2 regions of the Streptomyces sp. NPDC059897 genome follow, and region 2 is predicted to be linked to the other one. Evidence: riboswitches for the same ligand, from Rfam matches in the RefSeq annotation. Region 2 holds a riboswitch; the other holds the start of a gene.
What was found. Region 2 has a riboswitch for cyclic di-AMP ahead of ACFV9W_RS05995 (NlpC/P60 family protein). Riboswitches for the same ligand answer to the same signal wherever they lie in the genome.

Region 1: another riboswitch for cyclic di-AMP. It lies ahead of ACFV9W_RS23850 (C40 family peptidase); the one in region 2 lies ahead of ACFV9W_RS05995 (NlpC/P60 family protein).

Annotation. Positions count from the first base shown of each region.
Region 1 is NZ_JBHWKQ010000022.1:94,943-103,516, forward strand. Features, by position in the region: gene bioD (dethiobiotin synthase) at 1-402, opposite strand, end outside; gene ACFV9W_RS23815 (adenosylmethionine--8-amino-7-oxononanoate transaminase) at 411-1,706, opposite strand; gene bioB (biotin synthase BioB) at 1,699-2,841, opposite strand; gene ACFV9W_RS23825 (8-amino-7-oxononanoate synthase) at 3,011-4,180, shown strand; gene ACFV9W_RS23830 (DUF397 domain-containing protein) at 4,164-4,373, opposite strand; gene ACFV9W_RS23835 (helix-turn-helix domain-containing protein) at 4,424-5,275, opposite strand; gene ACFV9W_RS23840 (ATP-binding protein) at 5,560-5,997, shown strand; gene ACFV9W_RS23845 (DUF6328 family protein) at 5,981-6,454, opposite strand; gene ACFV9W_RS23850 (C40 family peptidase) at 6,503-6,976, opposite strand; cyclic di-AMP (ydaO/yuaA leader) riboswitch at 6,980-7,191, opposite strand; gene ACFV9W_RS23855 (hypothetical protein) at 7,535-7,843, opposite strand; gene ACFV9W_RS23860 (ATP-dependent Clp protease proteolytic subunit) at 7,851-8,486, opposite strand.
Region 2 is NZ_JBHWKQ010000003.1:315,510-329,081, forward strand. Features, by position in the region: gene ACFV9W_RS05970 (LuxR C-terminal-related transcriptional regulator) at 1-4, shown strand, start outside; gene ACFV9W_RS05975 (LysE family translocator) at 69-716, shown strand; gene ACFV9W_RS05980 (alpha/beta fold hydrolase) at 716-1,615, shown strand; gene ACFV9W_RS05985 (NlpC/P60 family protein) at 1,629-2,669, opposite strand; gene ACFV9W_RS05990 (hypothetical protein) at 2,976-3,329, shown strand; gene ACFV9W_RS05995 (NlpC/P60 family protein) at 3,401-4,588, opposite strand; cyclic di-AMP (ydaO/yuaA leader) riboswitch at 4,596-4,747, opposite strand; gene pcrA (DNA helicase PcrA) at 4,934-7,414, shown strand; gene ACFV9W_RS06005 (M23 family metallopeptidase) at 7,492-9,177, opposite strand; gene ACFV9W_RS06010 (lipase family alpha/beta hydrolase) at 9,507-10,478, opposite strand; gene ACFV9W_RS06015 (cobalamin B12-binding domain-containing protein) at 10,882-11,304, shown strand; gene ACFV9W_RS06020 (DUF5691 domain-containing protein) at 11,451-13,016, opposite strand; gene ACFV9W_RS06025 (SWIM zinc finger family protein) at 13,175-13,572, opposite strand, start outside.

The DNA of each region.
Region 1 (8,574 bases), on a different contig from region 2:
CGCGAGCAGCCCAGCGACGTCCGCCAGCGTCGAGCCCTCCGCGTCGAGGCGGACGAGCAGGCCGCCCGCGCCCTCGACCAGCACGAGGTCGTGCGACGCCGCCAACTTCTCGACGGCCTCGGCCACTTGCTCCGGCCGCACCGGCGCGAGCCCGGCCCGCGCCGCCGCCGTCCCCGGCGCGAGCGGTTCCGGATACCGCGCCAGCTCGACGCCCGTCACCGCGTCCCCCGCGAGCCGCACCACCTCGTCCACGTCTCCCGGCTCCCTGGGCGCGACGCCCGTCTGCGCCGGTTTGAGCACGGCCACCGAACGACCGGCCCGCGCCGCGACGGCCGCCAGCGCGGCCGTCGTCACGGTCTTGCCCACCTCGGTCCCGGTCCCGGTCACCACCAGCACACCCATCGGGGCACTCACCCTTCCCTCGAAGCGGCGGCGACCGCGCACACCGCACGGCCGATGCGTGCCACGTCCTCGTCGCCCGTCACATACGGTGGCATCGTGTAGACGAGGTCCCGGAACGGCCGCAGCCACACACCTTCCGCGACCGCGGCCCGCGTCGCCGCCGCCATGTCGACCTCGTGGTCGAGCTGGACGACACCGATGGCGCCCAGGACGCGTACGTCCCGAACTCCCTTCACGTCCCAGGCTGCTGACAGGGCGTCACTCAGACCCGTCTCGATCCGTTTCACCTCGCTGCGCCAGTCCTGCTCGAGCAGCACGTCGATCGACGCGCACGCGATGGCGGAGGCCAGCGGGTTCCCCATGAACGTCGGCCCGTGCGCGAGCACCGGCACCTCGCCCCGCGAGATCCCCTCGGCGACCCGAGGTGTGCACAGGGTCGCCGCCATCGTCAGATAGCCGCCGGTCAGCGCCTTGCCGACGCACATCACATCGGGCGTCACCCCCGCGTGCCCGGCCGCGAACAGCTCGCCGGTCCGCCCGAATCCCGTGGCGATCTCGTCGAACACCAACAGGACGTCGTGCGCGTCGCACGCCTCCCGCAGGACCCGCAGATACGCGGGGGAGTGGAAGCGCATCCCGCCCGCGCCCTGCACCACCGGCTCCACGATCACGGCCGCCACCTCGTGCGCGTGCCGGCCGATCGCCTCCCGCAACCGCTCCGCGTACGACTCGTCGTACGCGTCGAAGCCGCTCGGCGGCTCGGGCACGAAGATCTGCTCCTGCAGCACACCGGCCCACAGCCCGTGCATCCCGCCCTCCGGGTCGCACACGGACATCGGCTGCCAGGTGTCACCGTGGTAGCCACCGCGCCACGTCAGCATCCGCCGCTTCTCGGGCCTGCCGAGCGAGCGCCAGTACTGCAGACACATCTTCAGGGCGACCTCGACCGACACGGACCCCGAGTCGGCGAGGAAGACGTGCTCCAGGCCCTCCGGTGACATGTCGACAAGGCGCTCCACGAGCCGGACCGCCGGCTCGTGCGTCAGGCCGCCGAACATCACATGGCTCATCCGCCCCAACTGGCCGCGCGCCGCCTCGTCGAGCACCGGGTGCCCGTAGCCGTGGATCGCCGACCACCACGACGACATGCCGTCCACCAGCTCGCCGTGCCCGGCGACCCGCAGCCGCACCCCGGCCGCCGACTCGACGACCAGGGGAGCTTGTGTGCCGGGCATCGGGCCGTACGGGTGCCAGACGTGGCGACGGTCCAGGTCGAGCAGTTCGGCCACGTTCAGCTCAGGCATTGGGCGCCAGATCCGTCCCCGCGCCCCGGCGGCGTACGGCGACGAGGTCGGTGCGAGCCCCTTCGGTCTCGGTGGTGGCCTCGCCTTCGGTCTCCGGTGCCGGCGCACACGTCGAACCGCAGCCACCCACGGCCCGGTGCTCGGGCAGTGTCACCTGTTCCGTGCCCTCCACCTCGAACCCGGCGTCCGCGATCATGTCCAGGTCGGTCTTCCCGGCCTGGCCCTCGCTGGTCAAGTAGTCGCCCAGGAAGATGGAGTTGGCGATGTGCAGGGCGAGCGGCTGCATCGAGCGCAGGTGCACCTCGCGGCCACCCGCGATCCGCACCTCCACGTCCGGGCACACGAACCGCACCATGGCCAGGATCCGCAGACACCGCTGCGGCGTCAGGTTCCACTCCTTGGCCAGCGGAGTCCCCTCGAACGGGATCAGGAAGTTCACCGGCACCGAGTCCGGGTCGAGTTCGCGCAGCCCGTAGACGACGTCGACCAGGTCCTCGTCGCGCTCGCCCATGCCCGCGATCAGGCCGGAGCAGGCGGAGAGCCCGGCGTCATGGGCCTTCCTCACGGTGTCGACGCGGTCCGCGTAGGTGTGCGTCGTGGTGATGTCGCCGTACGTCGCCTCCGAGGTGTTCAGGTTGTGGTTGTACGCGTCCGCCCCCGCGCCGCGCAGCCGCTCCGCCTGGCCCTCGTCGAGCAGGCCGAGGCAGGCGCACACCTCCACGCCCTCGTTCTCCGACTTGATCGCGTCGATGGTCTTCGCGACCCGGTCCACGTCCTTGTCCGTCGGCCCGCGCCCGCTCGCCACCAGACACACCCGCTTGGCGCCGCCCGCGACCCCGGCGGCCGCCGCCTTCGAGGCCTCGTCGGGCTTCAGCCACGTGTACTTGAGGATCTCCGCCTTCGAACCCAGGCGCTGCGAGCAGTACGAGCAGTCCTCCGGGCACAGGCCCGACTTGAGGTTCACCAGATAGTTGAGTTTCACCCGCCGCCCGAACCAATGGCGGCGCACCTTGCCGGCCGCGGCCACCACATCGAGCAGTTCGTCGTCCGACGTCGCGAGTACCGCGAGCGCCTCTTCACGGCTCGGCAGTTCGCGCCGAAGCCCCTTGTCCACCAGCGTGTTCAGCAGGTCCATGGGCCCTGATCCTTACCTATCCCGTGCTCTCGGGGAAAGGAGACTCTCTACAAAGGACGGCGTACGGCGTGTGGGTATTGCCACACCCTGCCCAAGTGGCGCGGGCGCTAGTGTCTGTGCATTACCTACAAAGCACCGCTCACCCGTTGCCGGACTCGCAGAGGGACACATGGCCACGCCCCACACACCCGCGTTCGGCTGGATCGGCGCACAGCGGCGCGCCCGCGAGGCCGCGGGACTCGTCCGCACCCTGCGCCCGCGCCCCGCGGACAGCCCGGTGCTCGACCTCGCGAGCAATGACTATCTGGGCCTCGCTCGGCACCCCGAGGTCGTCGAGGGCGCGGCCGCCGCCGCGCGCCGGTGGGGCGGCGGGGCCACCGGGTCCCGCCTGGTGACGGGCAGCACCGAACTGCACGCCCGCCTGGAGCGGGAACTCGCCGAGTTCTGCGGTTTCGAGGCCGCCCTGGTGTTCTCCTCGGGGTACGCGGCGAACCTCGCCGCCGTCACCGCGCTCGCCCCGCACGGCTCACTGATCGTGTCCGACGCGGGCAACCACGCCTCGCTGATCGACGGGTGCCGGCTCGCCCGCGGTGCCACTCAAGTGGCTCCGCACGCGGACCCGGAAGCCGTCCGCAAGGCACTCGGCACGCATGAGGGGCCGAGCGTCGTCGTCACCGACTCGGTGTTCTCGGTGGACGGCGACCGTGCGCCCCTCGCCGAACTGGCAGGGGCGGCAAGGGAGTTCGGTGCGGGCCTGATCGTCGACGACGCGCACGGGCTCGGTGTGGTGGGTCCCGGCGGGCGCGGCGTCCCGCACGAGGCGGGTCTCGCGGGCGCCGCCGACACCGTCGTCAGTGTCACCCTGTCCAAGTCGCTCGGCAGCCAGGGCGGCGCGGTCCTCGGCCCGGCCCACGTCATCGACCATCTCGTGAACGCGGCCCGCACCTTCATCTTCGACACGGGTCTCGCCCCGGCCGCGTGCGGCTCGGCCCTCGCGGCGCTGCGACTGCTGCGCCGCGAGCCCGAACGCGCCGCGCGCGCCCGGCACGTGGCGTCGTCCATGCATCAACTGCTCAGTGAAGAAGGGCTGTTGGCTGTGCGCCCCGACGCCGCGGTCGTCTCCGTGCGCGCCCCCTCGCCCGACGCGGCCGTCCGCTGGGCGGCCGACTGTCGGGACGCGGGACTCTCGGTGGGGTGCTTCCGGCCGCCCTCCGTGCCCGACGGCATCGCGCGGCTGCGACTGACCGCCCGCGCCGACCTCACGGCGACCGAGGTCGCCGAGGCCGTCCGGGTGATCAGCCGCACTGCCCCCAACGGGGCCGCTACCGCAGGGAGTTGACGAAACTCCGCCAGGACCGGGACGTGAACAGGAGCGCGGGCCCCGCCGTGTGCTTGGAGTCGCGGACGGCCAGCAGGCCGGTCGTCCCGCTCGTCCTCAACGGGGCTGTCTCCACGCAGTTGTTGGCGCCCGTGCTGCGGCTGCTGCGCCGCCATCGGACTCCGCTCAGCGACGTACTGCAGGCAATGGTCATGGTGCCTCCTCACGCGGTGCCGGCGCACGACGAGGTGTCGGCGTCCTCGTTTACCCGGCAATCTTTGCGATGAATTCCAGCGAATCCTCGGGTGACCTGGCATGGAGCAGAAGAGCGTCAAAGGCGTCCGTGTACGCCTTGAGGTCTTCTTTCCGTTCGAGGTAGAGGCTACTCGTCAAATGGTCGAGAACAACCACATCCAGATCAGATGTGTTCGGAAAAGAGAACACAACGAAAGGCCCTGTCAGGCCGATATGACCACCGGACGCGAACGGAAGCACCTGGATCCGGACATGCGGCATCGCCGCCGCCTCGGCCAGATGTGTCAACTGCCGCCGCAGCACACCGTTCCCGCCCACCTCCCTGCGCAGCACCGCCTCGTCGAGCACCGCGGTGAGCCGCAGCGGAGGATCGGCGCGCAGCACGTCCTGGCGTGCGAGCCGCACCTCCACCAGCGCGTCGATGTGCCGGTCCGGCGCCCCGTTCAGCACGGAACGTGTCACCGCGTGCGCGTACTCGGGTGTCTGCAGAAGCCCTGGTACGACGCTCGTCTCCAGAGTCCTGATGCGGCACGCCTGGGACTCGAGACTGATGAAATCGCGGTAGGCGGGCGGCAGCAGACCGCGGTACGCGTGCCACCAGTGGTGCCCGCCCGCCTCGTCCCCGCCGGCCAGCGCGACCAGCAGCTCCCGGATCCCGGGATCGCGGGCCTCGAAGGCGTCGAGCAGCCGCAGCACGTCCGAAGGCTTCACGCCACTGCGCCCTGTCTCGATCCTGCTCACCTTCGACTGGTGCCAGCCGACGAGCCGGGCCGCCTCCCCGCTCGTGAGGCCGGCCTGGACGCGCAGCGTCCGCAATTCGGCACCGAGCTTGCGGCGGCGTACCGCGGGACCGTATTTCATGGAGGACTCCTCGGGCTCCTCGCGCCACCCGGCCGGGCTCCCTCCCGGCCCGCACGGGACGCGTGTCTGAGCCGACGGTAGAGGACGGAGCGTGTCCCGGCCCAAATACGGTCCACCGGCGCAGAGTTCACCGCATCGAGCGACAGATATATGCATATCTTGGGGGATCGGCACCACAGTGGGACGTCCAAGTGGCAATCTGGCGCGAAGCAGTTGCCGGGGCCCGCGCGCGAGCGATCCGCGAGGCCGGACGAGCCACCTCGGCGGGAAAGGGACACGTCGCCATGGCAGACCATCAGGAAGCATCCGTCACCCTGCCGAGCGATCCCGCCTCGGTCTCGTCCGCCCGCAGGTACGTCGCGTCGGTTCTCGCGGAGTGGGGCATGGCGTCCGGCACCGACGCGGCGGACACCGTCCGCCTGATCGTGTCCGAACTCGCGACGAACGCGGTGCAGCACACCCTCGGGCAGTCCCCGACGTTCACCGTCGACATGGAGCTGGAGCGCGACGAGCAGCTGCGCATCGGCGTCACCGACAGCCATCCCCGCTACCCCAAGCGGCTGCCGGCCGCGGTCCAGCAGGACAACGGGCGGGGGATGGTCATCATCCGCTGTCTCACCGCGGAGTGCGGCGGCACCCTGACGGTGCGGCCGACCCCGGAGGGCGGCAAGACGGTGTGGATCACACTGCCCTGGGTGGCCTCGGTCAGTCGTCCCGCTTGAGGACCGCCCGCCGCATCAGCCACGGCAGCAGCCCCCACAGCCCGGCACAGATGCAGAACGCCCCGACGCCCGCGGCGATCCCGCCGGCCCTGCCGACGGTCACATCGACCACGAGCAGCACGGACCCGGTGAGCGCCAGCACGAGCGCCGCCATCCCGTACGCGGCGAGCCGTGAGGACACCCGTACGATCCGCCGCTTCGCGCCCATCTGGAACAGCACCCGGTGCACCGCGGCCGGCGCCGTGAACAGCGCGGCCGCGATGACCGTGAGAAGCAGCGTCGTCACGTACGTGGTCCGTTGGACCGTGTCGAGCGACGGGAACCGGGGAGTGAAGGCGAGCGTCAGCAAGAACGCGAACAGGAACTGCACACCGGTCTGGGTGACCCGGAGCTCCTGAAGGAGCTCACCGAAGTTCCGATCGGCGCGTTCCAGCGGCGTTTCGTTGCGCTCATTCATCCCTTACGAGTATCCGCTCGCGGCACGCTCAAGCGCGAGCGCGGCGCCTCACCGCACCCGGCCGTACAGCACGCTGTTCGTCCAGATCCGCTCCAGACGGACCACGGAACCGGTCTTCGGGGAGTGCCAGATGCGGCCCTTGCCGGCGTAGATGCCGACGTGGTAAATGCTCCGGCCGGAGCGGAAGAACACCAGGTCACCACGTGAGCGATGGGACCTGGAGATGTGCTTGGTCCGGTTGTACTGCTGGGCCGCGGTGCGCGGCAGCTTCTTGCCGGCCCGCTTGAACGAGTAGAGCGTGAGCCCCGAGCAGTCGAACCGGTGCGGCCCGGCGGCGCCCCACTTGTAGGGCGCACCCTTCTTGGACGCGGCGACCTGCAGTGCCTTGACCGATGCCGTCGCCGCCGATGCCTCGGATGCGGCGCCCGGGACCATGAGCCCCCCGCCGGCGACGGCGAGGGAGAGGGCGGAAGCGGTACCCGCCCGGGTCAGCAGCGACGGAACACGATTCAGCGCAGTCATGCGCAACCCTTCGTCAACCGCCTGTGAAGGATGACCTGTCGGGTTCGGGTGGCGAAGTTGCCCGGCCGCGTACCGCGGCTTCACCCCAAGGACCGTCCGGCGCGGCCTCTGACGAGGTGCGGCGGGGGCCCGTCGTGCTCGGGTCCTCCACTCCTGCCGATGCACTCCTGTCGACCTGGCATCCGCACGCTGGCAGGACTCGGCGTCCGTGCGGACCGCCCCGCCGCGGTGGCGGGGGCTTGTCGTCGCAACGGATCTTCACGCACGGCCGAGGCGAAAACCGTGGTGAACCGGCGGTAAGTGAGGCTCGTCACGCTTGACCCGTTCGGGTGGACGGTGCGGCTTTCGCCCCTGCCCGCCGAGGCCCGACGAGGCCCGTACCAGCGGCGGAAGGCCATATTCCGGCGGCCGCCTACGACGCGTACGCAACTTTGCCGGGCTCATTTGCGTACCGGAGGCTGGGCCGTCCGGGGTACCCCGTCTGGGTCGTTTGGGTCGCGGTCCGGCGGCTCGGATGTCCGGTGAACGCTCTGCGGCTCCGGTTGACTCGAACCGACTTCAACCGACCGGTTCTGAAGGAAGCGTGACCCGATTGGTTCGCCGCTCCCCGTCCAGGACGCGCAGCGCCCGCGCCAGCGTGCTCGCGTGCATGCGGCTCTCGCCCCTCTGGTGCATCAGGTTCAGCGCGTCCCGCAGTTCGACGGCCCTGCTCGCCAGCGCCTGCGCCGCGCGCAGGCCGCTGTAGGTGTCGTCGCCCCGGGCCGGGTTGATCCGCGCGACGAGATCGACGACCTCCAGATAGCGGTCCACGAGTTCGCACTCGGCGCGGGTCAGCGCGGGCAGCGGCGGGAGTTCGGGCGGATACATCGGCCGATCACCTCGCGCCGGGGGAGCGCAGGGTGGCGGTCCGGTTCTCCACGACGTGGTCCACCAGGCCGTACTCCAGGGCCTGTTCGGCCGTCAGCACGGTGTCCCGCTCGATGTCCGCGCCCACCTGTTCCTTGGTGCGTCCGCTGTGCCGGGCGAGCAGCTCCTCCAACTGGTCGCGCATGCGCGTGAGTTCACTCGCGTAGATCTCGAGGTCGCTCGGCTGGCCCTGGGCCGGCTCGGGCAGCGAGGGCTGGTCGATCACCACGCGCGCGCCGGGCAGCGTCATCCGCTTGCCCGGTGTCCCCGCCGCGAGCAGCACCGCGGCCACGGACGAGCACTGCCCCAGACAGGTCGTCGCGACGTCGCAGCCGACGAACCGCATCGTGTCGTAGAGCGCGGTCATCGCGCTGAACGAGCCGCCCGGGGAGTTGATGTACAGGGAGATGTCCCGGTCGGGGTCCAGGTACTCGAGGTGCATGAACTGCGCCATCACATCGTTCGCCGAGACGTCGTCGACCGGCGTCCCGAGGAAGACGATGCGCTCTTCCAGAAGCTTCGAATAGGGGTCGAGGGTGCGGCTGCCCGAACTGGTGCGCTCGGTGAACTCGGGCAGGACGTAGCGGCCGGACGGACGGGGCATGGGGGCCTCCTCAAGGCGCTGCTTCAGGTCTGGCTGCGGTGCGCGCTTCTCTAAAAATGTACAGGACGTACATGACGTACGATGGTGG
Region 2 (13,572 bases):
GTGAGCGCGGGCCGGCCGGGGCGAAATCCGTTTGGGCGGGCGGCGTCCGCCGTGCCTCAATGGACCCCATGATGTCCGCCGACCGTCTCCTCGCCTTCGCGGCGATGTCCCTCCTGCTGATCATCATCCCCGGCCCGAGCGTGATCTTCGTCGTCGGCCGCGCCCTCGCGCAGGGCCGCCGCGCCGCGCTGACGACGGTCGCGGGCAACACGCTCGGGGCGTACGTCCTCGTGGTCGCCGTGGCCCTCGGCATCGGCTCGCTCGTCGAGCGCTCGGTGGCGATCTTCATGACGCTGAAGCTGGTCGGCGCGGCGTATCTGGTCTACCTGGGCGTGAAGGCGTTCCGCGGGCGCCGGTCGCTGAAGGCCGTGTTCGAGGAGGAGCGGGGAGCGGCGGGCGGCGGCAGCGCCCTGCGCACCCTCTGGGAGGGCTTCGCGGTGGGCGTGGCCAACCCCAAGACGATCGTCTTCTTCGCGGCCGTGCTGCCCCAGTTCGTCGACCGGGAGGCGGGGCACACGGTGCTCCAAATGCTGCTCCTCGGCCTGGTGTTCAACATCATTGCCATCGCCTCCGACAGCCTCTGGGGCCTCGCCGCGGCCACGGCCCGCACCTGGTTCGCCCGCTCCCCGCGCCGCCTCGCGGCGGTCGGCGGCACCGGCGGCCTCGCGATGGTGGGCCTCGGCGTGACGGTGGCGCTCACGGGGAGGGCGGAGTGATGCCGACGGCCGACGTATCGCCCGGGATCTCTCTCGCCTACGACACCTTCGGCGACCCCGCGGACCCGGCGGTGCTGCTCGTGATGGGCTTCGGCGCGCAACTGATCGCCTGGGACGAGGACTTCTGCGCGCAGCTCGCGGGGCGCGGCCGGTACGTGATCCGCTTCGACAACCGGGACTGCGGACTGTCGACGAAGTTCGACGCACACCCTGTGGACATGGGCGAGTTCATCGCCGTAGTGAGCTCCGGGGACATCCCCACCGCCCTCGCGATGATCCCGTACCGCCTCCAGGACATGGCCGACGACGCCTTCGGCCTGCTCACCGTGCTCGGTATCAAGAGCGCGCACGTCGTCGGCGCGTCCATGGGCGGCATGATCGCCCAGACGATGGCGATCTCCCGTCCCGAGCGCGTCCTGACCCTGACCTCGATGATGTCGACGACGGGCGAGCCCGAGTACGGGCAGTCGTCGCCGCAGGCGCAGGCGGCGCTGTTCGCCCCGAAGCCGGCCGACCGGGAGGGCCACGTCGCGGCGGCGGACCGCTCCCTGCTCTGGGCGTCCAAGCGCTACGGCGACGCGGCGTACCTCCGCGACCTGGCGGCGCGCGGCTACGACCGTGCCTACTACCCGGCGGGCGTCGGCCGACAGCTCGGCGCCATGGTCCTCAGCGGCTCCCGCGCGGACGCCCTGAGCAAGCTCGACGTGCCGACGCTGGTGATCCACGGCCTGGACGACACTCTGATCGACCCCAGCGGTGGCCGCCGCACCGCGGAACTGGTCCCGGAGGCGGAGCTTCTGCTGCTCCCCGACATGGGCCACGACCGGCCGCGCCAGCTGTGGCCCCAGCTCATCGGCGCCCTCGCGGCGCACACCGACCGAGGCGACGGATCGGCGTGACGTTCGGGGCGGCTCACGCCACCCGCGTCGCCCCCGCGAACGGCATCTCGTCGATCGGGGCCACCCGGACCGGGGCGCTCGGGTTCGGGGCGTGGATCATCTTGCCGCCGCCGATGTAGAGGCCCACGTGGCTGATCGAGGAGTAGAAGAAGACCAGGTCGCCCGGCTGGAGCTGGGACTTCGGGATGCGGGGGCCCGCGTCGATCTGGGAGTACGTCGTGCGGGGGAGCGAGACCCCGGCGGCCTTGTACGCGGCCTGCGTCAGGCCCGAGCAGTCGAAGGCGGAGGGGCCGGTGGCGCCCCATACGTAGGGGCTGCCGAGGGCGCCGTACGCGAAGGAGATCGCTTCCTTGGCGCGGGAGTTGGGGGCCTGGGAGAGGTCGGCGCGCTCCGCGGAGCGTGAGGCGTGCCCGCTCTGTGCGGCGGTGGGGGTGCGCTCTTCAGGGGTGAGGCGGTCGAGGAGGCTGCGGGCCTCCGAGAGTTTTCGTTTCACCTTCTTCTTGTTGTCCGCCAGCTCGGCCTTCTTGGCGCGGAGTTGGGAGAGCGTGTCGTCGGCGTCGCCGCGCAGCTGGTCGATCTCGCGGAGTTCGCCCCGTACGCGGGCGACCGATGCGGCCTGCCGCGCGCCGACGCGCTCCGTGAGGGAGGCCTTGTCGAGGTAGGCGTCGGGGGAGGAGGACAGGAGCAGCTGGACCGACGGGTCCACGCCTCCCGAGCGGTACTGGGAGGCCGCGACCGAACCCAGCTTCGCGCGCTCGGAGTTGAGGGACTCGGTGCGCCGGGACGCCTCGTCCTGGAGGGCGTCCACCTTCTTCCGCGCGCCGTCCGCCTCCTCCTTCGCGCCGTTGTACTTCTGGGTGGCGACCTCCGCCTCCTGGTACAGCCTGTCGACCTTGGCCTTCACCTGGGCGGGGCTGAGCTCGGGCTCCGCGTGCGCCGCCCCGCCGTCGAGGGCGGTGACGCCGGCCGCGGAGGCGAGGGCGAGGGTGGCCGCGGTGCGGGCCCTGCCGACGCTGAGCGGACGCGGTCGGGGCTTGCGGTGTGCTGCCGGCACAAGGTCCTCCTCTGGGGGCCGCCCGTCCGAAACGCACGGACCCCGGTCGCGCGTCCGGCGGCGGCCCGCACAGGGGGAGCGGGCCGCCGCCGGACCTTTCTCGGCGGTGGTGTCCGACTGCCGCCCCTGGCCCGGGCGGCGGTGGGGAGCCGGTCACCTGAGGAAGGACGCTAAACCTCTGCGTAACGGGTTGGTGCCGGATTGTTCGCAACTGGTCCGTTTGTTATGGATGATGGCGCAGAGTGACAACAGAGTGGCAAAGGGGTGCCCGTAGTGGCCCACGGGCGCCCGGTTAGGCTCCGAACCATGGACGTACTCATCCACCTCTTCGTCGGCCTGCACATCATCGGCATCGCCTCGCTGCTCGGCGGCTTCCTCACGCAGATGTCGGCGATGAAGGAGGGCGCGGCCCGCTTCAACAAGGCGATGCTGCACGGCGCCCTGACCATGCTGGTGACCGGCGTCGCCCTGGTCGGCCTCAACCAGGCCGACGGCAGCACCGTCAACAACATCAAGATCGGCGTGAAGCTCGCGGTCCTGATCGTGATCCTCGGCATCGTCTACGTGAAGCGGGACGAGGAGAAGGCGGAGAAGGGCCTCTTCATCACCGTCGGCGCGCTCACCGTCGCCAACATCTTCATCGCGGTGCTCTGGACCTGAGCGACCGCGCAGGCCGCACACGCGAAAGGGCCCGGCAGGACACACCTGCCGGGCCCTTTCGCGTACGTACGTCAGGCCGGCCGCACCACGCTGTGGATCGACGACGTGCCGTCGTAGTAGATCGACTCCTCGCGCACGACCGTTCCCGGCTTCGGCGCGTGGACCATCATGCCGTCGCCCATGTACAGGCCCACATGGCTGATGTCGTCATAGAAGAACACCAGGTCACCGGGTTGGATGTCGGAGAGCGGCACCGTCTTGCCGATCTCGACCTGGTCCCAGGTCGTCCGCGGCAGCGAGATCCCCGCGGACTTCCACGCCGCCTGCGTCAGGCCCGAGCAGTCGTACGAGTCCGGCCCCGTGGCGCCCCACACGTAGGGCTTGCCCTCCTGCGCCTTGGCGAACGCGAGCGCCTGCGCGGCCTTCGTCGCGTACGAGGCGTCCGACGAACCGGAGGAACCGGAAGAGGAACCGGACGACGAGCCGGAGGACTGCTCCCGCTCCTTCGCCGCCTCGGCAGCCTTCCGCTCAGCCGCCTCCGCGGCCTTCTGCTTGGCGGCCAGCTCCGCCGCCTTCTTGCGGGCGGCCTCCTCCTTGGCCTTCTCGATCGCCGCGAGCCGCGCCTTCTCCTCGGCGGTCAGCTCGGACAGCAGCTGACGCGCGTCGGAGAGCTTCGACTGCACGGTCTCCTTCGTCGACCTCAGCTCGGTCTGCGAATCCGTGAGGTCCTCGAGGCTCGACTGCGCCTCGGTGCGCTTCTTCGCGGTCTCGCGCGTCTGCTTCTGATAGTCGTCGATCGACTTCTTCTGCTCGTCGGTCAGCCGGCTCATCAGCTGGCGCTGCGAGAAGTAGTCCTCCGGGTCGTCCGCGAGGAACATGGTCGCCGTGTCGCTCACACTGCCCGAGCGGTACTGCTCGGCGGCGTACCTGCCGAGCTTCTGGCGGGCCGTGTTCATCTCCTCGGTGCGCTGCGCGACATCGTCGAGGAGCTTGTCGACCTGCTGCTTCTTGGCGTCGGTCCGTTCCTTCGCCCCGTTGTACTTCTGGGTGGCGACCTCGGCCTGCCGGTACAGGGTGTCGACCTTCTTCTGCACCTCTTCGAGGCGTGGCTTGGACGACGGCTGCGCGGGCGCGGCCTGCGCCGTCTGCGAGAGCAGCGCCACGGAGGTGAGGGCGGCGGTGGTGATACCGACCGCGGGGGTCGTGCGAAGGCCGCCGGTCATCCGGGAACGGCTGCGGGGCTTGCGGTGCGACGCCAAGGCAGGCGACTCCTTCCGTCGTCCGCCTACCGGGTTAGCTGTCGGGTTCGGGCGTGGTGCTCGGAAGGCTGCCCTACGGTCGGCTGACCGATTCACCCCAGGGTCGGTGGGTCCCCGGTTCCCTGCCTTACGGCGTACGGAACTCGGCGGGGGCTGCCCGCTCGCCGCGACATTCGCGGACGGGGGGACGGACTGCCCGGCTGCACCGTAGCCAACTCGTGTGGCTGCTGTGAAGGTTGATGTTCGATATGCCCGATACATCTTCGTGATCTGCCCTCCAGCAGGCCCTTGGAGTTTTGAAGGCAGCCACGGGTTGTCAGTGGGGCGGCCTAGACTCGTAGAGCGATGAGCAGCCTCTTTGACGACAGCTTCCTGACCGGCCTCCAGAAGGGTGCGGAGGAACCCCCGCCGCCGCCCCCGGACCCCGAGTACGACGACGGGGCCCCGGAGCCGATGCCGGACGGGCTGTTCGGCGTGCCCCCGGAGCGCGACACGCACTACCGGGACGGCGCCCCGCGCCCCGTCCTCGACCCGTCCTCCCTGCTGGAGGGACTGAACGAGAACCAGCGCGCGGCCGTGGTGCACGCCGGCTCCCCCCTGCTCATCGTCGCCGGCGCCGGCTCCGGCAAGACCCGCGTCCTCACGCACCGCATCGCGTACCTGCTCGCCCAGCGCGGCGTGCACCCCGGCCAGATCCTCGCGATCACGTTCACGAACAAGGCCGCGGGCGAGATGAAGGAGCGCGTCGAGGACCTGGTGGGCCCGCGTGCCAACGCGATGTGGGTCTCCACGTTCCACAGCGCCTGCGTCCGCATCCTGCGCCGCGAGAGCAAGAAGCTGGGCTTCACGTCCTCCTTCTCGATCTACGACGCCGCCGACAGCAAGCGGCTCATGGCGCTCGTCTGCCGCGACCTCGACCTCGACCCGAAGAAGTTCCCGCCGAAGTCCTTCAGCGCCAAGATCAGCAACCTCAAGAACGAGCTGATCGACGAGGAGGACTTCGCCGCGACCGCGGCCGACGGCTTCGAGAAGACCCTCGCCCAGGCCTACGCGATGTACCAGGCCCGCCTCCGCGAGGCGAACGCGCTGGACTTCGACGACCTGATCATGACGACGGTCAACCTGCTGCGCGCGTTCCCGGACGTCGCCGAGCACTACCGCCGCCGCTTCCGCCACGTCATGGTCGACGAGTACCAGGACACGAACCACGCCCAGTACGCGCTGGTCAAGGAACTGGTCGGCCCCACCGAAGGCGAGGGCGCGGACCCGGCCGAGCTCTGCGTCGTGGGTGACGCGGACCAGTCGATCTACGCGTTCCGCGGCGCCACGATCCGCAACATCCTGCAGTTCGAAGAGGACTACACGAACGCGACGACGATCCTGCTGGAGCAGAACTACCGCTCCACGCAGACGATCCTCAGCGCGGCGAACGCGGTGATCGAGCGGAACGAGTCGCGCCGCCCCAAGAACCTGTGGACCAACGAGGGCCCCGGCGCCCAGATCACCGGCTACGTCGCGGACACCGAGCACGACGAGGCGCAGTTCATCGCCGACGAGATCGACCGGCTCACCGACGCGGGCGACGCGCTCGCGGGCGACGTCGCGGTCTTCTACCGGACGAACGCGCAGTCCCGTGTCTTCGAAGAGATCTTCATCCGCACCGGCCTGCCCTACAAGGTCGTCGGCGGCGTCCGCTTCTACGAGCGCAAGGAGGTCAGGGACGTCCTGGCCTACCTGCGGGTGCTCTCCAACCCCGAGGACTCGGTGCCGCTGCGCCGCATCCTCAACGTGCCCAAGCGCGGCATCGGCGACCGCGCCGAAGCGATGATCGACGCGCTCTCCCAGCGCGAGAAGATCTCCTTCCCGCAGGCGCTGCGCCGCGTCGACGAGGCGTACGGAATGGCGGCCCGCTCGGCGAACGCCGTGAAGCGGTTCAACACGCTGATGGAGGACCTCCGCACGATCGTGGAGTCGGGCGCGGGCCCGGCCACGGTGCTGGAGGCCATCCTGGAGCGCACCGGGTACCTCGCCGAGCTGCAGGCCTCCACCGACCCGCAGGACGAGACCCGGATCGAGAACCTTCAGGAACTCGCCGCGGTGGCCCTGGAGTTCGAGCAGGAGTCCGCCGCGGGCGAGGACGCGGCGGAGGGCGAGACCGGGACGGGCGGCGGAGGGCTCTCCGACTTCCTGGAGCGCGTCGCCCTCGTCGCCGACTCCGACCAGATCCCGGACGACGAGGAGAACAGCGACGGCGTCATCACGCTGATGACGCTGCACACCGCCAAGGGCCTGGAGTTCCCGGTCGTCTTCCTCACCGGCCTGGAGGACGGCGTCTTCCCGCACATGCGCTCCCTCGGCCAGGCCAAGGAGCTGGAGGAGGAGCGCCGCCTCGCGTACGTGGGCATCACGCGCGCGCGACAGCGCCTCTACCTGACCCGCGCCTCGATGCGCAGCGCCTGGGGCCAGCCCTCGTACAACCCGCCCTCCCGGTTCCTGGAGGAGATCCCGGCCGGGCACCTGGACTGGAAGCGCACCGGCCCGTCCACGCCCGCGGCCTCGACGAAGAGCATCGGCGGCGGCATCGCGGCCTCCCTGTCGTCCTCGCGCTCCCGCACGGGCTCGACGCCGGCCTTCGCGACGAGCCGGGCGAACTCCAAGCCGGTGGTCGCCCTCGCCATCGGCGACCGCGTCACGCACGACCAGTTCGGCCTCGGCACGGTGGTGGGCGTGTCGGGCACGGGCGACAAGGCGGAGGCGTCGATCGACTTCGGCGACCCGAAGCCGAAGCGGCTGCTGCTGCGGTACGCGCCGGTCGAGAAGCTGTAGCCGCGGCCGAGCCGCTCACCCCGGGGTGAGCGGCTCGGTTCGAGTGGCTCGGTTGGAGCGGCTTCGAGAGGGGCGGCTCAGTTCGGGTCGACGCCGTGGCTGCGCAGCCACGGCAGGGGGTCGATCGCCGCGCTGCCGCCGGGGTGCACCTCGAAGTGCAGGTGCGGGCCTGTCGAGTTGCCGGAGTTCCCGGACCGCGCGATCACGTCGCCGGCCTTCACCGGACCGTTCATCACGGTGTGCGAGGACAGGTGGCAGTACCAGGTCTCCGTGCCGTCCTTGGCGGTGACTATGGCCATGTTCCCGTACGCGCTGTTCCACTGCGTCTTCACGGTGCCGTCCGTCGCGGCCATCACCGGAGTCCCGTACGAGACGGGGAAGTCGATGCCGGAGTGCTGGGACATCCAGTTGACGCCGGCCTGCCCGAAGAAGGCGCTCAGCCCGTGCTGCTTCACCGGCAGCACGAACTTGGGTCGCGCCGCCTCCTTGCGCGCGGCCTCCTCGGCGGCCTGCTTCCGCGCCGCCTCCTGCTTGGCCTTGAGGTCGATCCGCTCCTGCGTGCGGCTCGCCCGGTCGGCGAAGTCGCCCGCGTCGGCGGACAGGTCCTTCAGCTGCGAGTCCAGCTTGTTGTTGGCGACGGCCGGCTTCACGGCCTGCGCCTCCGAAGCGGCCGCGGCCTGCGTCTCCTTGCCCTCGTCCTCGCCGCCGCCACCGACGCTCGCCGCGGCGATCCCGGCGACGCCGACCACACAGACCGACGGCACGACGACGGTGACGAGCGCGGACCGCTTCGCCGGGCGGCGGCGGCCGGCGCGGCCACGGGAGACGTTCTTCCCGGCCCTGCGCGTCGAGGGCTGCGGGGTCGCGGGGGCGGGCTCGGGCTCGGCGGCGGGGTCGAGGTCCAGGACGGGCCCGTGCGCGTGGTCCGCCTCGGGGTCGGGGTCCGTGACCGGCTCGGGCTCGGGGTGGGGCTCGGCCGCGGTCGCGGACTCGAGCCCGGTCTCCGCGGTGCCGGCGGCTTCGGCGGCGTTCCACTGCGTGGCGTCGTACGCGCCCGTGTCGTACGCGGTCGCGCCGAAGGCCGGGGCCTGGAAGGTGTGGGTGAAACCCTGGGTGTCGTGCGGGTCGGGCGCGCCGAGCACGTCGTGCGCCTCGGGCATGTCGTGCGCCTCGGGCATGTCGTGCGTGCTGAAGCTCTGGGTTTCAAAGCCCTGAGCCTCGAAGTGCTGCGCCTCGAACCCCTGGAACTCGAAGCTCTGCGTCTCGAAGCTCTGGGCCTCGAAGGACTGCGTGTCGAAGCCCTGAGCGCCGAAGGTCTGCGTCTCGAAGGACGGGGCCTCGAACGACTGCGTCTCGAACGACTGTGTATGCGTCTGCGCGTCGAAGGACTGGCCGTCGAAAGCCTGCGTGTCGAAGGTCTGCGTCCCGAAGGACGGGGCTTCAAAGCCCTGCGTGTCGGGGTGTTGAGCCGCGTACATCTGCGTCTCGTACGCCGACGTGTCCCACTGGCCGGTGGTGTGCTGCTCGGCCATCGGCCGGGGCTGCTGCGCGGGGATGTCGGCGGACTGCCCGTACCCGCCGGTCGCCCAGGCGCCCGTCGTGTCATAGGAACCGGTGTCGTAGGAACCGGCGCCGAAGGCGCCGACGTCGTACGTGCCGGTGTCGTAGTACGAGGAGGAGTAGAGGTCGGCGTACTGCTGCTGGGGGGCCGTGTGCCACTGGCCGGTCGCGGGGGAGCCCGGTTCGTAGGGGTCCTCTGCCATGTCGCCGAAGAGAGGGTCGCTTGCGAAGCTGGTCGCGGAGTGACCGTCGTACGCCGCGTATGGCGCGGTCCCCGACGGATTGCGGTCGTTCACCAACTTCTCTTTCGCCTCGACAACAGGGGCTGCCAGAGCAGTGCGGTGACTGTACCCGTCGGTACGAGGGCACGACAATCTTCGTCGGGTTTCCGGGCCCCGGGAAACGGGCAATCAGCCGCCTTTGGGTGGACTGTGGACAGTTCCTTGGCCCTGAGTTCGAGACCCGTTCGACGAAGTGGGCGCGGATGGGCGCCGATGGGCGGGAACGGGCGGCGATGTACGGGATCGGGCGGTCAGGCGACCGTCAGTCCGCCGCCGGTCCTGTGGGCGGCGCTGGCTCCTTCCGCGAACTCCGCGTCGAGGGCCTGCCGGATGCCGGTCGCGACGGCGGGGTGCACCGGCAGCGCGAGATGGCCGATGCCCGTGACCCGCACGTTCTGCGCGAGCAGGTCGGCGTGGTCCACGCACGCCGTCTCGAGCGGCAGCATCAGCTGGTCGAGATCGCTCCAGAAGCTCACGAAGCGCGTACGACACCCCGGCGCCGGCCGCTTCAACTCCTCGACGACCGAGGACCCGGGCCGCATCTGCCTAACGATCGGGTGCGCGTCCGCGAGCGGCGCCACCTGTGTGCCGCCGTGCGGGGTACCGAGCGTCACGAGTGTGCGCACCCGCGTGTCGCCACCGAGGCACTGCACGTAATAACGGGCTATCAGGCCGCCCAGGCTGTGCCCCACGATGTCGACCCGGTCCCGGCCCGACCGCTCGCATATCTCCTCCACGTGCCGTGCGAGGAGCGCGGCGGCGGCCCGGATGTCGCAGGTGAGAGGGGAGTAGTTGAGCGATTCGGCGTGCTGCCTGCCGTGCTGCGCGAGGGAGCGGCGCAGCAGGACGAAGACCGAGCGGTTGTCGATGAAACCGTGCAGGAGGAGGACCGGGGGCTTGGCGGGGGTGGGCAGGCGCGGCGCGTCCGCCGCCGTGCCCGCCGGGTCGTCCTCCAGGCCCACCTCGGCGCCCGCGTCGACCGGGGCGTCCAGCGTGTGCGGAGTGTCCAGAGGGTCCGGGGGCGGTGAGGCCGAGGGGTGGCGGGGCAGCGCCAGCGGCTGCCTTCGTTCCGGGAGGATGCCCGAGGGATAGAGGAGCAGGTGGCCCGCGAGGATCGCCAGCTCCAGGGCGGTCGCCTTCAGGAGCGCGATCGAGAGACCGGCCAGTCTCGAGGGCAGCAGGTGGCAGAGGGGGCGAAAGGGCAACGACCTCGTGACCTTCATCGGTCAACCTCCCGTCGGCACACGGGAGGACGCCTCTGTCCCCCGTGTGCGCTCATGAGAGCCGGCCGAAGCGGCCTTGCGGCGCCGGCCGTGCCCGATGCGCCGACTCATCGGTCCGAACGGCAGCCGGAAGCACCGTGCCACCGTGCCGTGCGGCTGTCGGCGCGGTGGCGCGGCGACCTCGAAGCGGCTCCCTCGCGCCTGTCCCGGATGTGGCGGTGAGTCCCGCCTGTGGCAGTCGCGGCGCGCAGCGAATGTGTCCCACCGTGTGATTTCCCCCTCGGTCCGCACCGCGAAACGGCCGCTTGCGGGATGCTGTCGATAACGTTCGTTCACTTCGGGCATCAGTCTTTTGAACAATCGCTTCAACTTTTGCTTGAGCAGTCGTTTCAGGGAGGCAGTGATGGGTGTGGCAGCCGGGCCGATCCGCGTGGTCGTCGCGAAGCCGGGACTCGACGGCCACGATCGCGGGGCCAAAGTGATCGCGCGGGCGCTGCGCGACGCCGGTATGGAGGTCATTTACACGGGCCTGCACCAGACGCCCGAGCAGGTCGTGGACACCGCCATCCAGGAGGATGCCGACGCGATCGGTCTGTCCATCCTCTCCGGCGCGCACAACACGCTCTTCGCCCGCGTCATCGAGCTCCTCGCCGAGCGCGACGCCGCGGACATCAAGGTCTTCGGCGGCGGCATCATCCCCGAGGGGGACATCGCGCCGCTGAAGGAGAAGGGCGTCGCGGAGATCTTCACCCCGGGCGCCACGACGGCCTCCATCGTCGACTGGGTCCGCGCCAACGTCCGCGAGCCGGCGGCGTCCGGCGGCTGACCGCCCACTTTCCCGCCGCGGGGGCAAATCAAGCCCCTGCGGGTGGGCGGGCAAAATCAAGCCCCTGCGGCGATTGAGCAGCGGGGTCCGGGGCAGAGCCCCGAGACCGCAACCCCGGTGCAGCGCAACAGGGGCGCGGGGCCGCATCACGGCGGAGCCAGTTCGTCCCGCATGGCCCGGCGCAGCCGCAACGTGCCGGCGAGGCGTTGGAACGCCTCCGTCCAGTACCCCCCGGCTCCGGGCGCCGAGCCCTCCGGTTCCTCGACGGCCGCCGTGAGCCCGTCGAGTCGGGCCACCTCCTCGGGGTCCAGGCAGCGCTCCGCGAGCCCCATCACCCCGCTGAAGCTCCACGGGTAACTCCCCGCGTCCCGCGCGATGTTCAGCGCGTCGACCACGGACCGCCCGAGCGGCCGCGCCCACGGCGTGCCGCACACCCCCAGCAGCTGGAACGCCTCGGACAGCCCGTGCGCGGCGATGAACTCCGCTACCCAGTCCGCCCGTTCCGCGCCCGGCAGCGCCGCGAGCAGCTTCGCCCGCTCGGCGAGCGACACCGCCCCGGGACCTGCCGCGTCCGACGCCGTCGGCGCCCCGAGCAGCGCCCGGGACCAGGCGATGTCCCGCTGCCGGACCGCCGCCCGGCACCACGCCGCGTGCAGCTCCCCGCGCCAGTCGCCGGCGACCGGCAGCGCCACGATCTCCTCCGGGCCCCGGCCGCCGAATCTGCCCGGCCACCGGTCGAGCGGCGCCGCCTCCACCAACTGCCCGAACCACCACGCCCGTTCCCCGCGGCCCGCCGGTGGCTTCGCCACGACGCCGTCCCGCTCCATCCCCGCGTCGCACTCGTGCGGCGCCTCCACGACGATCGCCCCCTCCGCACGGTCGAGCGCCACGCAGGTCAGCGCCCGGTCCGCCATCCGCGCGGCGAGCGCCGAGCGGGGGAGTGCGGAGAGCAGCTCGGCCGCCGTCGCCCGCACGTTCCTGCTGCGGTCGCTCAACGCCCGCTCCAGGAACGGCTCGTCCGCGTCGCCGAGCCCCGCCCGCAGCGAGTCGAGGAACATCAGGCGGTCCTCGGCGCGCTCCGTGCCCCACGTCCCGGCCAGGAGCGCCCGGGCGGCGTCCGGGTCGTGCGCCCGTACGGAGGCGAGCAGCGCCACCCGCTCCGCGAACAGGCCCTCCTCCCACCGCAGCCGAACCTGCTCGCTCTCCTCCGGCGCCGGCAGTACCGCGCCGACGCCCTGCGTGGCGCGCAGCGCGAACTTCCAGTCCGGGTTGAGCCGGGCCAGCCAGCGGGCGCGCGGCCCCGCGAACGTGAGGGCCGGAGGGCGCAGATCGGTGCGGCCGCGCGCCGCGTCGAGCAGCGCGGGCAGCAGTTCGGGCGGGGGCGCGTACCCGTGCGCGTTGGCCGTGGCGAGCCACTGCGGGAGCAGTTCGAGAAGGTCGGGGGCGGTGCCGCGGCGCGATCCCGTGCCGCCGGAGCGGTCGGTGAGCAGCAGCGCGAGTCGCTGCCGCGCGGCGGCGGGCAGCGGCGGACGCGGGTCGTCCTCGGCGCGGTCCGGCGGCGCGGTCGCCGCGGCGGGACGCAGGCCTGCCCGGCGGCGCACGGTGTGCACGGCGGCCTCGTCGAGGAGGGCGAGCGGGGGCCGGTCCGGGCGGCGCTCGGTTCCGAGCAGGGCGGCGCTGACCAGGTCGTCCCAGGTGGTGGTCGTTGTCATGGGCCTCTCCGTGGTGCGCGGTGTCTGGTGGTCGGGGTCTGTGCGCCGGTACCGGCGTTACGGCCGCGGGGCTCTGCCCCGGACCCCGCGCCTCAATCGCCGGCGGGGCTTGATTTGGGATCCCGCGCCGGGACTTGAGTTGTCCGCTGGGGCCGGCGTCAGTGCAGGGGGACGGGCTCGTTCCGTTCTGTCGTCCATGTGGCCAGGGGGTGGAAGCCCGTCGGGCCGCATTCGCCGAAGACTGTTACCGGTGCGCCTCCGGAGACGGCGACCAGGCGCCACAGGCCGGGGGATGCCGCCGCGTGGGCGGTGAGGGGGAGGGCCGACTTTCCTTCGGCGTCGGCCAGTTGCCAGTGCCCGTCCGGGTCCCGGGTCGGTATGACCTCCGCGAGTGTCACCGGCCAGGACTCCAGCCAGGGGTCGGCCGCGAGCGCCGTCCCGTAGGCGGCGAGGCCGGCGGTGACGTCCACTCCCTTGGGGCGTGTGCCGTCCGACTCCGACGAGCCGAACTGCTCGCCCAGCTCCGCCCGGAGGGCCCCCGCTCCCGGATACGCCG